2 regions of the Streptomyces sp. NPDC005566 genome follow, and region 2 is predicted to be linked to the other one. Evidence: riboswitches for the same ligand, from Rfam matches in the RefSeq annotation. Region 2 holds a riboswitch; the other holds the start of a gene.
What was found. Region 2 has a riboswitch for cobalamin ahead of ABZS61_RS19980 (ABC transporter substrate-binding protein). Riboswitches for the same ligand answer to the same signal wherever they lie in the genome.

Region 1 (6,892 bases), on a different contig from region 2:
CAGCGGTTCGGCGGCGCACGCTTCCGGGGTGAAGACGGCGGCGTGCACAGCATCGCGTACGCGCGTCCGCACGCTGTCGTCCGAGAAGGTCGCGGGGCGGGACACCAGCATGAGGGCGACACCTGTATTGGCCGACATGATCATCTGGGCCGCCAGTTCAGGGGTGACGCGCAACTTCCCCTGTTCCGCAGCCCGCTCGAGGTCGCGAGTCAGGATCCGGTGGGACTCGAACGCCGCGGCGGGCGGTGTGCGCATCGCCGGGGAGTTCATCAGCCGGTACAGGTTCGGGTTTCGCAGGGCGAACTCGATGTGGCTGTCCCAGCCGTTGCGGAGGTCCTCGACCGGGTCCGTGGAATCGCCGCGTTCCCGCTTCGTGGCGAGGTACGCGTCAAAGCCGTGGTCAACCACCGCCGACAGCAGCCCTTCCTTGTCCCCGAAGTGCCGGTAGAGAGCCGGTGCGCCGACCTTGGCCGCCTCACACACGGCCCGGGTGGAGATGTCCCCGTCCGGCGACGCCGCGACGAGCTCGGCGGCCACTTCGAGGATGCGCGCTCGGGTACTCACGGCACGGACGCTATCAAGCGGTGTACGGCGCGGGTCCGGCGCCCGCGCGGGAAACGGTGCCCCGTCGGAGCATGTCCGGGCGGGGCGCGGAAGAAGGCCGCACGAGGTGTCACACGATCCCCCCGTTGGCGCGCAGCACCTGGCCGTTGACCCAGCGGGCGGGGCCGGCGAGGAACGAGACGACCTCCGCGATGTCCTGCGGCGTGCCCAGCCGTTCGAGCGGCGGCTGGGCCGCCATCCTTGCGATGGTTTCCTCGTCCTTGCCGTCCAGGAACAGCGCGGTGGCGGTCGGGCCGGGGGCCACCGCGTTGACCGTGATGTCCCGGCCGCGCAGTTCGCGGGCGAGGATCAGCGTCATGGCCTCCACCGCCCCCTTGGTGGCCGCGTAGGCGCTGTATCCCGGGAGGGCGAGCGACAGCACCGAACTGGAGAAGTTGATGATCGCCCCGCCGTCGCGGAGACGGCGCGCCGCCTGCTGATCGACGACGAACGTGCCGCGGATGTTGGTGCGGTGCATCCGGTCCAGGGCGTCCAGGTCGGTATCGACCAGTGGTGCGAGCGTCATGATGCCCGCGGCATGGACGACCACGTCGATCCCCCCGAAGGCCGCCTCCGCCGCGTCGAAGAGGGCGGCCACGGCAGTCTCGTCCGCGACGTCCGCCTGAAACGCGAATCCTTCGCCACCGGCGGAGACGACAGCCTCGACTGCCGCCTCGGCCTCGGTCTTGTTGCCCGCGTAGTTGACGACGACGGCGAACCCGTCGGCCGCGAGCCGCTCGACGCTCTCACGGCCGATACCTCGTGAGCCCCCGGTGACCAGAGCGACCCTGCGCACCGCGGTGGTGCGCTGCTGTTGCTCACTCATGACCTGCTCCGTCCGTAGAGGGGCCCCGGCCGTCTCCGCGGCCCGATGACAGCAAAGCTAACATTGTTACCGTAGCGACGCTACCGAGGTCGGGTGCCGAAATTCGGGTGCGACGTCCCCTGCCGAGGTGATACTCCGGGCTGTCATGGACAACCTCATGACGACACGCCTGCTTCTGCACCCGCTGAACGCGGCCGAAGCCGCATCGGTGGAGGCGGGTGAACCGCCGGCAGGCACCTTCTGGGCACCGGGATACCCCGGGGACGGCGACCGCGGGGTCGCCCGCCGTTTCCTGGAGACCTGCGCGAACGCCGGCAGCCCTCAGCCGTTCGGCGCCTACGAGATCCGGCGCCGTGCGGACGGGCACGTGATAGGCGGTGTGGGCTTCCACGGAAAGCCGGATTCCGACGGCCGGGTGACGATCGGCTACGGCTTGATCCCCTCGGTACGCGGCCTGGGGTACGCCTCCGAAGCGCTACGGGCCCTTCTTGCCTTCGCACGTTCCCAGGGGGTCGCCTCCGTGAAGGGCGATGCCGATCTCGACAACACCCGATCGCACCACGTCATGGCAGCGGCCGGGATGCGGCTGGTCGGCGTCGACGACCGGCTCAAACACTTCCGTATCGACTGGACACGAACCGGCCGGACGCCCGACGCCTGACGTCGTACACCTGACGCTGACGCCTGGACTCCGAGCTCGCCGGTCCCGGGCCCGCACATGACGGAACCCGCCGGGAATTCCCGGCGGGTTCACTTGTCGGAAGCCCCTGCGGGCTCGAGGGTCAGCTCACGGCATCGGCCGGGCGAGGTGCCGTACGGCCTCCCGCCGACGAGGTACCGGCGGCCGGTACGAGAAGCCGCTCGGTCAGGTAGCCGAAGACGAGACCGAAGGCGGTCCAGAGCGTCGCCTGGACGGCGAGCGTGGACAGCCGGAACTCCCACAGCAGGCTGGCCGGGAAGTCCGTGCCGACCTCGTTGAACGAGGGCAGGAAGGCGTAGGCGAGTCCGATCAGCAGGACATAGCCGGCGCCTGCGGCGGTCGTCGCGTTCCAGTTGCCCAGCCGGGGTGCGAGACGTTTGCCGAGGATCACGGCGGCAACGGCCAGCAGCACGCTGAGAGCGACCATCAGGAAGAACATGCCGGTGCGCTGTCCGATGGTGTCGGGGTTGCCGACAGCCGGCGGGTTCGCCGGGTACTTCAGGAACGGCACGACGTACACCGTCAGCAAGGCGGCACCCGCGACAAGTGCGGCCGTGGCCCTGGGGCCGAAGCTGCCGATGCGGCCCCAGGCGTAGCAGAAGACGAGTGCGGCGATGCCGCCGATGGCCACGCCGAATACGAGGACACCGGTGGCGAGCCCGCCGGTGGCCTGCATCGTGCGGCTGACGAGTTCCTCGCCGCCGCCGTGGTCGTGGGTGTGTGACTCTTCCAGCGCGATGGCGGCGTCCACGCGGGACTCACCGAGGAAGTAGGCCACGGCGAGAGCGAGCGCGCCGGCCACGAGGCCGGCCAGCATGCCGCGGACGAGCAGAGCTCTGACCGATACGGAGTTCATGGAACGTTCCCCTGATTCCCGGAGTTATCAGTGGCAGGGGAATCCGAGGAGGTGGCGTCCGTCGTGGACCCACTCGTGCACGGACTCGCCCGAGAAGACCGCGGTGGCGCCCTGCTCGGCGCCGACGAAGTACAGCAGGACGAGCATCAGGATCCCGAAGAAGACAGCCCAGGGGGCAATGGCCTTCAGCGAGATGGGGGTGATCGCGGGTGCGATCGCAGCTGGGGCAGCAGAATGTGCCATGGCAGAACCTCCTGTGGGAACACGCGTCCCTGTCGTGGTGCCTGAGACGAAGGTGCCGGGTCTGACTTTCCCGCAGAACGAGCGGGTACACAGTGGCGCGACCGTGCCGGATTCTCACCGGACTTCCGTTCACACCTCGTCTTGGTTGCCGCGACCATACCGCCTGTTGCTCGGGCGCCGCCACGGTGCAACCGTCCCGGTCACGGCCCGCGGCGCGGGCCGTGTTCCCATGGGGCGCCTACGCATCGGGCAGTTGTTCAAGAAGTGGAGGCCGAGCATGACGGTACGGGTGATGTTGATCTCACCAGCCATGAATGCCGCGTCTAGAGAGGCGCGCTTCGAGGGTGACGCGCCGTTGGACGAGGCGGGTCTGCGCAGAGCCGGGGACGCCGCCGGTGACGTACCGGGAGCCGACCGGTACGTGCGCGGTCCTTCGGAGCGCTGCCGGCAGACCGCTCAGGCGCTCGGGCTCGCCGCCCGTACCGAACCCGCCCTCCACGACTGGCGCATGGGGCGCTGGAGCGGCCAACGGCTGTCGGACGTGAGCACGGCGGAACCTGACGCCGTGTCCGCCTGGCTGACCGACCCCTCGGCCGCCCAGCACGGAGGGGAGTCACTCCTGGACCTGGCCGCCCGGGTGGGCAGTTGGCTGGAGACCCTGGCCGGGGACCGCGACGTGCGGGTCATGGCCGTGGTCGAACCCGCGGTCGTCCGCGCGGCGGTGGTGCAGGCGCTGGCTCTGCCGGTCCAGGCCTTCTGGCGGCTGGACGTGCCCCCGCTCGCGCTCACCGAACTCAGCGGACGGTCGGGGCGGTGGAACCTGCGGTGCGGTCGCCCTCCGGAGGAGCGTGGGGCAGGGCGATCGCGGTGACCGCGAACCCGTCCTGGAGCCGCCACCTTCCCTCGAACGACCCCGGTATCCCGGGCGCCGTGCGGAACAGCTGCGCCGTGAAGGTGCCCCGGTTCCGAGTCCCTTCGCTCCGGCGGAACTCGATCTCCGCCTCGTCGAAGTCGAGTTCGATGCCTGTAAGCGGGTACCACGTCTTGAAGACACTCTCTTTGGCACTGAAGAGCAGCCGGTCCCAGTGGGGGGCCGCGCCGCCCGTGACCTGGCCGATCCGCCGTCTCTCCGAGGGAAGCGAGATGACCTCCCACACGTCGGCCGGCAGTGCTTCGTCCGGTTCCGCGTCGATGCCGAGGGCGCGCACTTCGGACGCCCGGGCCAGCACCGCGGCGCGGTAGCCCTCGCAGTGCGTCATGCTGCCCACGATTCCCTCGGGCCACAGGGGCACCCCCCGGTGGCCGCGCAACACAGGCGTGGGGGGCAGCCCGAGGGCCGCCATGGCCCGCCTCGCGCAGGCGCGCACGGCCGCGAACTCCTGCCTGCGCCGGTCCACGCTGCGCGCGACGAGTTCCGCTTCCTCGGGGTAGAGCGTTCCCGCCGGAGCATCCGCGTCAAAGGTGTCCGCGCAGGCGACGTACGCGGGGAGCAGTTGCTCGATCACGCCCCCTCCCCCGGCTCGCCCGGAGGGTGTTCGCCCGTGTAGGGAAGGATCTGACGCAACAGGCCGCGGGGGTGGCCACGTTTGCGCCACTCCCTGGGGTAGCCGATCGAGACCTCCTCGAAGCGCACGCCGTCGTACCAGGTCGTACGGGGAATGTGGAGGTGCCCGTAGACGACGGCGGCCACGTTGAAGCGGCGGTGCCAGTCGGCCGTCAGTTCCGTGCCGCACCACTGGGCGAACTCCGGGTACCACATGACGGATGTGGGCTCGCGCACCAGTGGCCAGTGGCCTGTGATCACCAGAGGGACGTCCGGGTCGTGCGCGGCGAGCCGTTCCTCTGTCTGCGCCACCCGCGCCCGGCACCAGTCGTCCCGGGCGGGATAGGGGTCGGGGTGGAGCAGGTACTCGTCGGTGCAGACGACTCCGGCTTCGTGCGCCTTGGCCAGGGATTCTTCCTTGGTCGTCGTTCCGGGGGCCCTGAACGTGTAGTCGTACAGCACGAACACGGGGGCGACGGCCACCGGCCCGTCCGCTCCCTGCCACCGGGGGTACGGATCCTCCGGTGTCGTCACACCGAGCTCGCGGCACACCTGAACGAGGTGTTCGTACCGCGCCTGTCCGCGCAGTCGTACGGGATCCTTGTCCACGGTCCACAGCTCGTGGTTGCCGGGGGTCCACACCACGTGGGCGAAGCGGCCCGCCAGCATCTCCAGAGCCTGCGCGACCTCATCTGCCTGTTCTGCCACGTCGCCCGCGACGATGAGCCAGTCGTCGTCGTGCGACGGGTGCAGCTTGTCGGCGATCGGACGGTTGTCGGCGATCCCGATATGGAGATCGCTGACGGCGAGAAGCCGGCCCCGCCCCGGCGGCGATTGACGGACGGGGTCGCTCAGTTGACTCATTGTTCGAATTTACCGTCCTGCTCGCTCTGCCGGGCCTCTTGCCCGCGGCGCGTCTCGGGCGCGGCGCGGCTCCTGCGGCCGACGTGGAGCGGAGCAACCCTGCGAGACCGTCGATCGACCCCGGCATGACCCCCGGAAGCCGCCACCTCGGGTCACTGTCGGAGGCGGTTCAAGCACTGCTTTCCGGCCGAAGCCTGCGGTTTCACGCGAAAACCAGATCGGCTTCATCGCAGGTCAGGCGATAGTTCGCGGTTGTACCACTGCAATCTGTCCATATGGCGGACACCCCGCACAGGGCACTCACACCACTTCCGAGCTGGCCGAACGGCCATTCGGTAGGGGCGCTTCACCGCAGTCGGGCCGGAAAGAACTGATCGATGTGCACTCACTCCCTGCAGGCGCAAGACTCCCCACCGAAATCACCACCCCTTGCGAAGGAGTTTCACGCATGCGTTACAACCTCGGCAGATTCTGCGTAATCGCCACGGTCTCCACACTTGCCCTGTCGGGCACGGCGGCCATGGGCGTCGCGCAGGACCGGCCCGCGCGGTCGACCGGCCTCTACGCCCCGTCGGCCCTCGTCCTGTCGGTCGGCAGGGGCACCGCCGACTCGGTGACCGTCCAGCGGGCCGTCACCCTGAGCTGCGCGCCCCGCCCACAGGGCACTCACCCCGCGCCCGCTGCGGCCTGTTCCGAACTTCGCTCGGTCAACGGTGAGTTCGCCCGGCTGACCACGCCCCAGTCGCCTGGGAACTGCACGCGCCAGTGGGACCCCGTCGTCCTCGACGTGACCGGTGTGTGGCAGGGCCGCAGCGTCTCCTGGTCGGCCGGCTTCGGCAACGCGTGTGAGATGCAGGCAAGCCTGGGCGAAGGACCGGTCTTCGCCTTCTGACCCAGCCGTCCGCCCTACGCGGTCGATGCGCCCTCGGTCGGCGGGAACGCCGACTCCCGGGCGACGGGATCGGTCGGCCTCCGCGACTCGTTGTCGCGACACCGTCGCCGTCGTCCCGACCCGCCGTCGGGGCAGCCTCGTTGCCCCGACGGCAGCGGCCTCCGCACCACCACGGAACCAGGTTCCGGTCCGCGTGCCGATCCTCTGGTGCAACGCGCGTCGGACCGGGTGATCCCTGCTGATGCTGACCTGCCCCCGGAAAACGAACGACAGCTCACAGCGCTGGGACGGGCTGTGTGGATGGCGGAGATCACCGGTGCGGGACGGTCGAAGTGGTCCGCCTACTTCCCCGACCCCGGTATGAC
Region 2 (6,892 bases):
GCCCAGCCGCCAGACCAGGTGGTGGAGACGGAGGCCTTCCTCCTGCCTGGCCAGCAGTTCCCCGCGCTGTCCGGGGATGCGTGTACGTACGGAGTCGATGGCGCACCCCCGGGGAAAGGCCGCCCGACGGTCGGCGACGGCGCGTCGATCATACGTGCGGGGCAGCGCGCATCCCCGGTGCACCCATGAGGGTGCTCACCCGAATGGAGTAACGGGTGAAAGGGGCCGGTACAGGCATTGCGCGGGGCCACCGCCCACCCCGGGTCCTCCGGGCCGCCCGCTGCCCGGGCCGGGAGGTTGCAGCGTCCAACCGGGTGAGGCGCGATGGAAGCCGGACGCGTCTTCTCTGCTGGACCCACCCACAGGGCGTGCCCGGGCGAGGAGGAATCGGCCATGGGAGCCGCTGACGGTTTCACGGATTCCGGAGAACTCGACGGTCTGACCGTCTACGACAGTGACGGCGAGAAGGTCGGCAGTGTAGGGCGGGTGTACGTCGACGACGACACCGGCAAGCCCGACTGGATCACGGTCAAGACCGGCATGTTCGGCATGAAGGAGAGCTTCGTACCGCTCGCCGGAGCCCGCCGCGTGGGCTCCGACCTGCACGTCTCGCACACGAAGGACCGCGTCAAGGAAGCCCCCAGGGTGGACGCCGACGCGCATCTCTCCGTGGCCGAGGAAGAAGAGCTCTACCGGCACTACAGCATGACCAGGAAGACCACCGCCGGTGCGGGCGGCGACGCGCGCACCACGTCCGGCACCGGAACGGCAGCCATGGGCGCCGCCGGAGCTGCCGGAGCCGCGGGAGCGGCCCGCCCCGGGACGACCGGCAAGGCGACAACGGTCGGCACCACGGGCGCAGCCACCTCGGGCGCCGGCATGGGCAGGCACCGGGACACGGAGACGTCCTCCACCTCTCGGCCGCTCGCCGGAGCCGGAGCCGAACGGTCCGCCGCGGGCGCCGGGGGCAGGGAGGAAATGGTCCGTTCCGAGGAACAGCTCCTCGTCGGTACGGAGGAGTACGAGAGCGGAAAGGCGCATCTGCACAAGTACGTCGTGACCGAGAACGTCTCCCGGACCGTACCCGTGTCCCACGAGGAAGTACGCGTGGTGCGCGAACCCATGCGGCCGGGCGAGAAGTCGACCGGTACGACGAGCATCGGCGAAGAGGACGTCGAAGTCACCCTGCACGCCGAACGCGCCACCGTCCGCAAGGAGGCCGTCCCGGTGGAGCGCGTCCGCCTCGAAACCAACAAGGTCACCGAACAGAAGGAAGTCTCCGCCGAACTCCGCAAGGAGAAGATCGACTACGCGGACGGCAAGGACATGGGCAGCGGCAAGGACACGGGCGGCGAGTTCGGCCAGGGACGCCGCCGCTGACCCCCTCACTCAGCGGCGACAGGCCGCGCGACAAGCACCGAGGGGCGGACCCGGACGACGCGGGCCCGCCCCTTCGCCGTCGGTCACCCGGAAACCCGGCCGCCCGCGGCGGCCCCCGGCAGGAAGCGCACCGAAGGCCTGCCGTCCGGCCCTTCCGGCGTCACCACCGCCCGTACCCGGTAGACGTCTGCGATGAGTTCCCCGGTGATCACCTCCGCGGGCGTTCCGCAGGCCACCACCCGTCCTTCCTTCAGCACGGTGACGCGGTCGCAGAACATCGCGGCCAGGTTGAGGTCGTGCAGCGCCACGACAGCGGTGACGGGCAGCGCGGAGACGAGGGCCAGCAACTCCAGCTGGTGCTGGATGTCCAGATGGTTCGTCGGCTCGTCCAGGAGGAGCTCACGAGGCCGCTGGGCGAGTGCACGGGCGATCTGGACGCGCTGGCGCTCACCGCCGGACAGGGTGTGCCAGGACTGCCCGGTGCGGTCGGCCAGGCCTGTGCGCTCCAGCGCCTCGCGCACGGCGTCCGCGTCCTCGCGGTCGGGCGCAGCCCAGGCACGGCGGTGCGGGATACGGCCGAGGCGCACGACGTCCAGGACGCTCAACTCGACCTGGGTGGTGGCGTGCTGGCCGACCACGGCGACGCGTCGGGCGACGGTGCGGCGGCCGGTCTCCGCGAGGGTGCGGCCGTCGAGGGTCACCGCGCCCGCGCCCGGGCCGAGGATGCCGGCCATGATGCGGAGCAGCGTGGACTTGCCGGATCCGTTCGGTCCCAGGAGTCCGAGAGTGGCGCCGGGCGGCGGCGCGATGTCCACACCGTCGAGGACGATCCGCCCGCCCGCCTCCCGCGTCACGCGCTCGGCCCGCAGGCCCGCGCTCGCGGCGGCGGTCATGTGGCCCTCCGTGTGCGGTACAGGACCAGTACGAAGGCGGGCACACCGATGAGGGCGGTGACCACTCCGACCGGCACCTCCTGCGGGTCGAGGACGGTGCGGGCCAGCGTGTCGACCCAGACCAGGAACACCGCCCCGGCGAGTGCGGTGACCGGCAGAAGTCGCCGGTGCCCCGAACCGGTCAGGGCGCGGGCCGCGTGCGGCAGGACGAGGCCGACGAAGCCGATGGCGCCCGCCGAGCTGACGAGCGCCGCGGTCAGCAGCGCCGTGGTGCACAGCAGCACGATCCGGGTGCGGGCGACATGGACGCCGAGGGTGGCCGCCGCGTCCTGGCCGAACGCGAAGGCGTCGAGCGTACGGGCGTGCCCGAGGCAGATCAGCAGTGTCACGGCGAGTACCGCCGCGCACATCCACACATCGGTCCAGCCGACCCCGCTCAAGGAGCCGAGCAGCCAGAACAGCACACCGCGGGTCTGCTCGGCGTCGGCGGCGGTCATCACGACGAAGGAGGTGAGCGCGGAGAAGAGCTGCATCGCCGCCACACCGGAGAGGACGACCCGGTCGGTCGTCCCGCCGAGGGTGTGGCTGAGCAGCAGGACGAGGGCGAACGAGCAGAGGGCCCCGATGAAGGCACCGGTCGAGATCGACACCGCTCCCCCGCCCGCCCCGAGGATGACGACCACGACCGCTCCGGTGGACGCCCCGGAGGAGACACCGAGCACGAACGGGTCGGCGAGCGGGTTGCGCAGGAGTGACTGCATCACGGTGCCGCACACCGCGAGTCCGGCCCCGCACACCGCGGCGAGCAGGGTGCGGGGCATGCGCAGGTTCCAGATGATGCCGTCCCGGATCGGGGTGAGCCGCGAGTCCCCGAGGCCGAGGTGGGCCGCCACCGCGGACCAGACGTCCGGGACCGAGATCCGGGCGGGTCCGATGGTGACGGCGACCGCGACGGACAGGAGCAGCAACGCCGTCCCGCAGCTCCACAGGAGGCCGTCGCGCAGGACGCCGGCAGGGCGGGACACCGGTGCCTTCTGTGCGCGTGCGCCGGCGGCCTGACAGGTGTCCTGACGGGTGTCGGTCACCCCGCGAGCCCGAAGCCGCGCAGCCCCTCTGCGACGAGCTCCACGCCTTCGACGGTGCGGATGGAGGGGTTCATGGCCTGGCCGCTGAGGAGGACGTAGCGTTTGTGCCGGACGGCGTCCATGTTCCTCGTGGCGGGATTGGACTCCAGGAACTGGATCTTCTTCTCGGCGCTCTCGGCGGTCTGCGACATGCGGGTCAGGTCACCGATGACCAGGACATCGGGGTTGCGGTCGGCGACGGTCTCCCAGTTGATCTGGGGCCACTCCTCCTGCGTGTCGTCGAAGACGTTCTTCGCGCCGAGCTCCTCGGTGATGATGCCGGGCGCCCCGCAGCACCCCGCGAGGTAGGGCGACTCGGCGTTGGCGAACCAGTAGAGCAGGGTGGCGTCCGATGCCTCGATGCCTGCGGTCGCCTCGGTGATACGTGCCCGGAGGCGGGCGACGAGTTCGTCACCGCGTTCCTGGACGCCGAACACCTTGGCCAGATCGTGTACTTCGGTGTAGACGCTCTCCATGGTCAGCGGCTTCGTACGGGAACCGTCCCCGCCCTTGCTGTTGTCCTTGGCCGTGCAGTCGGCCGGCGAGACGTAGGTGGGGACGCCGAGGTCCTCGAACTGTTCGCGGGGCGCGACACCGCCCTTGCCGAGCGTCGATTCGAACGAGGCGCTGATGAAGTCGGGTTCCTTGTCGAGGACCTTCTCCGAGGAGGGCCGGTTCTCGGCGATGCGGGGGACGCTCGCACTGGCCTTCTCCAGCCCCTTCATCACCGGGTCGGTCCAGGTGGAGGTGCCCGCCAGCCGGTCGGCGAGGCCGAGCGAGAGCAGGATCTCGGTCGACCCCTGGTCCAGGGAGACCGCGTGGTGCGGGGCGGACCCGACGGTGACGGTGCGTCCGCAGTTCTTCAGCGTCACCGGGTAGCCGGCGCTGCCTTCCTGCGTCGCTTCGGTGGATGCTCCGCCACCGCAGGCGGTCAGCAGGACAAGTCCCGCTGTGAGCAGAGCGGTTCGGCGTACGGTACTGGCTATGGGCGGCACAGGGTCCCTCTGCGTCCTGGGGCTCAAGCGCGGAGCCCGGTACGAAGCACCGCTCCCGGTTCGGGAACGGGTGCCAGCAGGTTTTCGGACTCGGGTTCATCCGGACGGGACGCCTTCCCGGACCCCCGAGGGTGTCCAGTGGCCGTGGCCCCGCCCGTCCCCCTCACCGCTGCGCGTCAGCTCCGGATTCACACCGGATTCCCTGACTCCACGTGGAGTGTGACTGGCTTCTGCAAGCTATCACGCAGCTGAACGGCGGCCCCAGGCGCCGTGGCCGGCACGGCGGGTGGGGCGGTGTCCCCCCGCACCGGCCCCTCCCTCGCCAGGACCTGCGTTCTCGGGTCAGGACCTGCGGCGAACCGATTCTCCGGCTCTCACCTGCGGCGTCCGCGCCGACGGGCGAGCAGGGATGCCGTGCCCCAGTACGCGAGCAGCACGGCCCGCAGCCCGAGGATCTCTGCGGCCTCGCGCACACGCCGGGCGCCCACCGCCCCGGGTCGTGTCCGGACGGCAGCCCGTCGGCCGCTCACGGCGCGGCGGGCGGCGACGGCTCGGCGGACCCCCGGTGCCAGGGGCCCTTCGGGTCGTCGTACGCGTGGGTGTAGTCCGGTCCTGCGATCGGCCAGTCGGCGAGCAGTTCTTCCGGCAGCGCGAAGGACTCGACCAGTTCGGGTGCATGTGCGGCAACGGCTGTGATCAGTTCCTCGGTGGCCTCGGGCAGTTCGTCGACCTGCTGGGCGGTCAGGTGACCTGCCGCCAGCAGGTCCCCGCTGTTGCGTGCCACCCACTGGAGGGCGAACAGCCGCTCCAGGTCGGCCAGCCGCTCCCGGGCGGCGCCCTCGGGAAGCGTGGCCAGCGCCTCGGCGTACCCCTCGGCCGCCTGCCGGTACGCGTGGGCCTCGACCCCCCGCAGCGCGGCTCCGGAGGCCGCGTTCCACCGCGCGAGCGCGTCACCGTGCGGTGCCCGGAGCGCGCGTTTCCTGGCCCGGGTGAACCAGATGTCCTCCACCGCGTCGAGGAGCCTGCCGAGGAAGCGGGGGTCGGCCAGCTCACCGGGGGTCCGGTCGGGCTGGGTCTTGCCGGCTCCGCCCGCCGCGTCCTGCGAGGGGCCCCCTGGGGCGGGTTCGGCGGCGAAGAGCATGTCGGCCGCCGCCTTGGCGTGGACGGCGAGGTTGTCGCCCTCCGCCGTGATGGCGCCCTCGATCCCGGTGACCAGCTCCGTCATGCCGTTGTTCTCCAACAACGCCTGTGCGCCGCAGCGTTCACGGCACTCGACGATGACCGAGCGGGCCTGCCAGGTGATCCACCCCTTGGCGACGGCCACCAGACGCTCCGCCTCCGCTCCGTTCTCGTCGGTGCGGCGCTCCCACCGGTCGAGCGCCCTGCGGTGCAGAAGACTCATGGCGAAGACCGTGGCGATGGCCGAGGCGAGCGGCCCGTGGTGGGTCCGGTGGGCGTTCACCGGAATCTGCCCGGCGCCCCGGGCGCCGGAGACCATGCGACGGCCGCCGTAGCGGACGGCTACCGCAAGCGTGGCGCGTGCGGAGCCGGCAGCGCAGGCGCTCATGGAGATCCGCCCCGGGGTCACACGGCCGATGGATGTCTGGAAGCGCCGCCGTCGGTCGGCGGGGGTGATGCCGGCTTCGCCGTCCCCGCCGAGTCCCCTTCCTCCCCCCAACACGGCGTCCCGCCCGACGAACAGCCCGTCGAACGAGGTCAGGCAGTGGTCGACAGGGCTGCCCATCCGGGCCGGCAACCGCCGGACCCGTACTCCTGGAAGAGCTTGTACGTCGTCGGTGAGCGGCACCAGGAAGAGGTGGACGCCGTGGTCCGTGCCGTCGGCGAGAAGGCGCGCGGCGACGAGACCGGTCTTCGGCCCGCCCGCCGGGCTGGTGTTGGGCATGAACTTCTGCGCCCCCGCGTTCGGGGTGTGCAGGACGAACCCGTCCCGCTCGCGGTCGTACGTCGCGGTGGTCTCCAGGGAGGCGGCATCGTTGCCGTGCGCCACCTCGGTACAGAGGAAGGTGCCGATGCGCCGCATCCCCAGGAAGTCGGACAGATCGCGGTCCGTGCCGGCGTCGTGGTCGAGGAGACTGCCGAGGAAGAGGCTGTAGTGGATGCCCGCCACGGTGGTGAGCGCGGGGTCCACCGGCCCGAGCCATTCGTGCAGGGCGGCCAGGGCGCGCGGGTCGGCGGCGAGGCGGGCTCCGCTGTCGAGGGAGCGGTTGAGGATGCGCAGCCGGTCGTAGGCGAGGGAGAGACGCTCTTCGGGGGTACCGCCCGCGGGGCGGCGGAACGGTTGTGTACTGATCAGCCGCCGCCAGAAGCCGTGCTCCCGGCGGAAGTCCGCGCCGAGGAGGACGCCGGTCAGCAGCTCGGCCGTGGACGGTCGGACGGTGTCGGTAAGGGTCACGGTCATGAAGGTCTAAACGACCGGGGCGGGCGGGAGGACACCGGCGGCGCCGTCCTCAGGCCCTTGGGACAGGTGCCCCGGTCAGTC

Region 1: another riboswitch for cobalamin. It lies ahead of ABZS61_RS32040 (CbtB-domain containing protein); the one in region 2 lies ahead of ABZS61_RS19980 (ABC transporter substrate-binding protein).

What each region holds. Positions count from the first base shown of each region.
Region 1 covers NZ_JBEXDB010000028.1:16,617-23,508, reverse strand. The annotation lists gene ABZS61_RS32060 (TetR/AcrR family transcriptional regulator) at 1-564, opposite strand, end outside; gene ABZS61_RS32055 (SDR family oxidoreductase) at 674-1,429, opposite strand; gene ABZS61_RS32050 (GNAT family N-acetyltransferase) at 1,575-2,090, shown strand; gene ABZS61_RS32045 (CbtA family protein) at 2,212-2,985, opposite strand; gene ABZS61_RS32040 (CbtB-domain containing protein) at 3,013-3,228, opposite strand; adenosylcobalamin (AdoCbl) riboswitch at 3,273-3,370, opposite strand; gene ABZS61_RS32035 (histidine phosphatase family protein) at 3,506-4,099, shown strand; gene ABZS61_RS32030 (4'-phosphopantetheinyl transferase superfamily protein) at 4,023-4,733, opposite strand; gene ABZS61_RS32025 (metallophosphoesterase) at 4,730-5,635, opposite strand; gene ABZS61_RS32020 (subtilase-type protease inhibitor) at 6,084-6,527, shown strand.
Region 2 covers NZ_JBEXDB010000012.1:27,290-34,181, forward strand. The annotation lists gene ABZS61_RS19960 (adenosylcobinamide amidohydrolase) at 1-57, opposite strand, end outside; gene ABZS61_RS19965 (PRC and DUF2382 domain-containing protein) at 394-1,380, shown strand; gene ABZS61_RS19970 (ABC transporter ATP-binding protein) at 1,464-2,273, opposite strand; gene ABZS61_RS19975 (iron chelate uptake ABC transporter family permease subunit) at 2,270-3,298, opposite strand; gene ABZS61_RS19980 (ABC transporter substrate-binding protein) at 3,355-4,392, opposite strand; cobalamin riboswitch at 4,450-4,635, opposite strand; gene ABZS61_RS19985 (acyl-CoA dehydrogenase) at 4,919-6,811, opposite strand; gene ABZS61_RS19990 (carbohydrate kinase) at 6,861-6,892, opposite strand, start outside.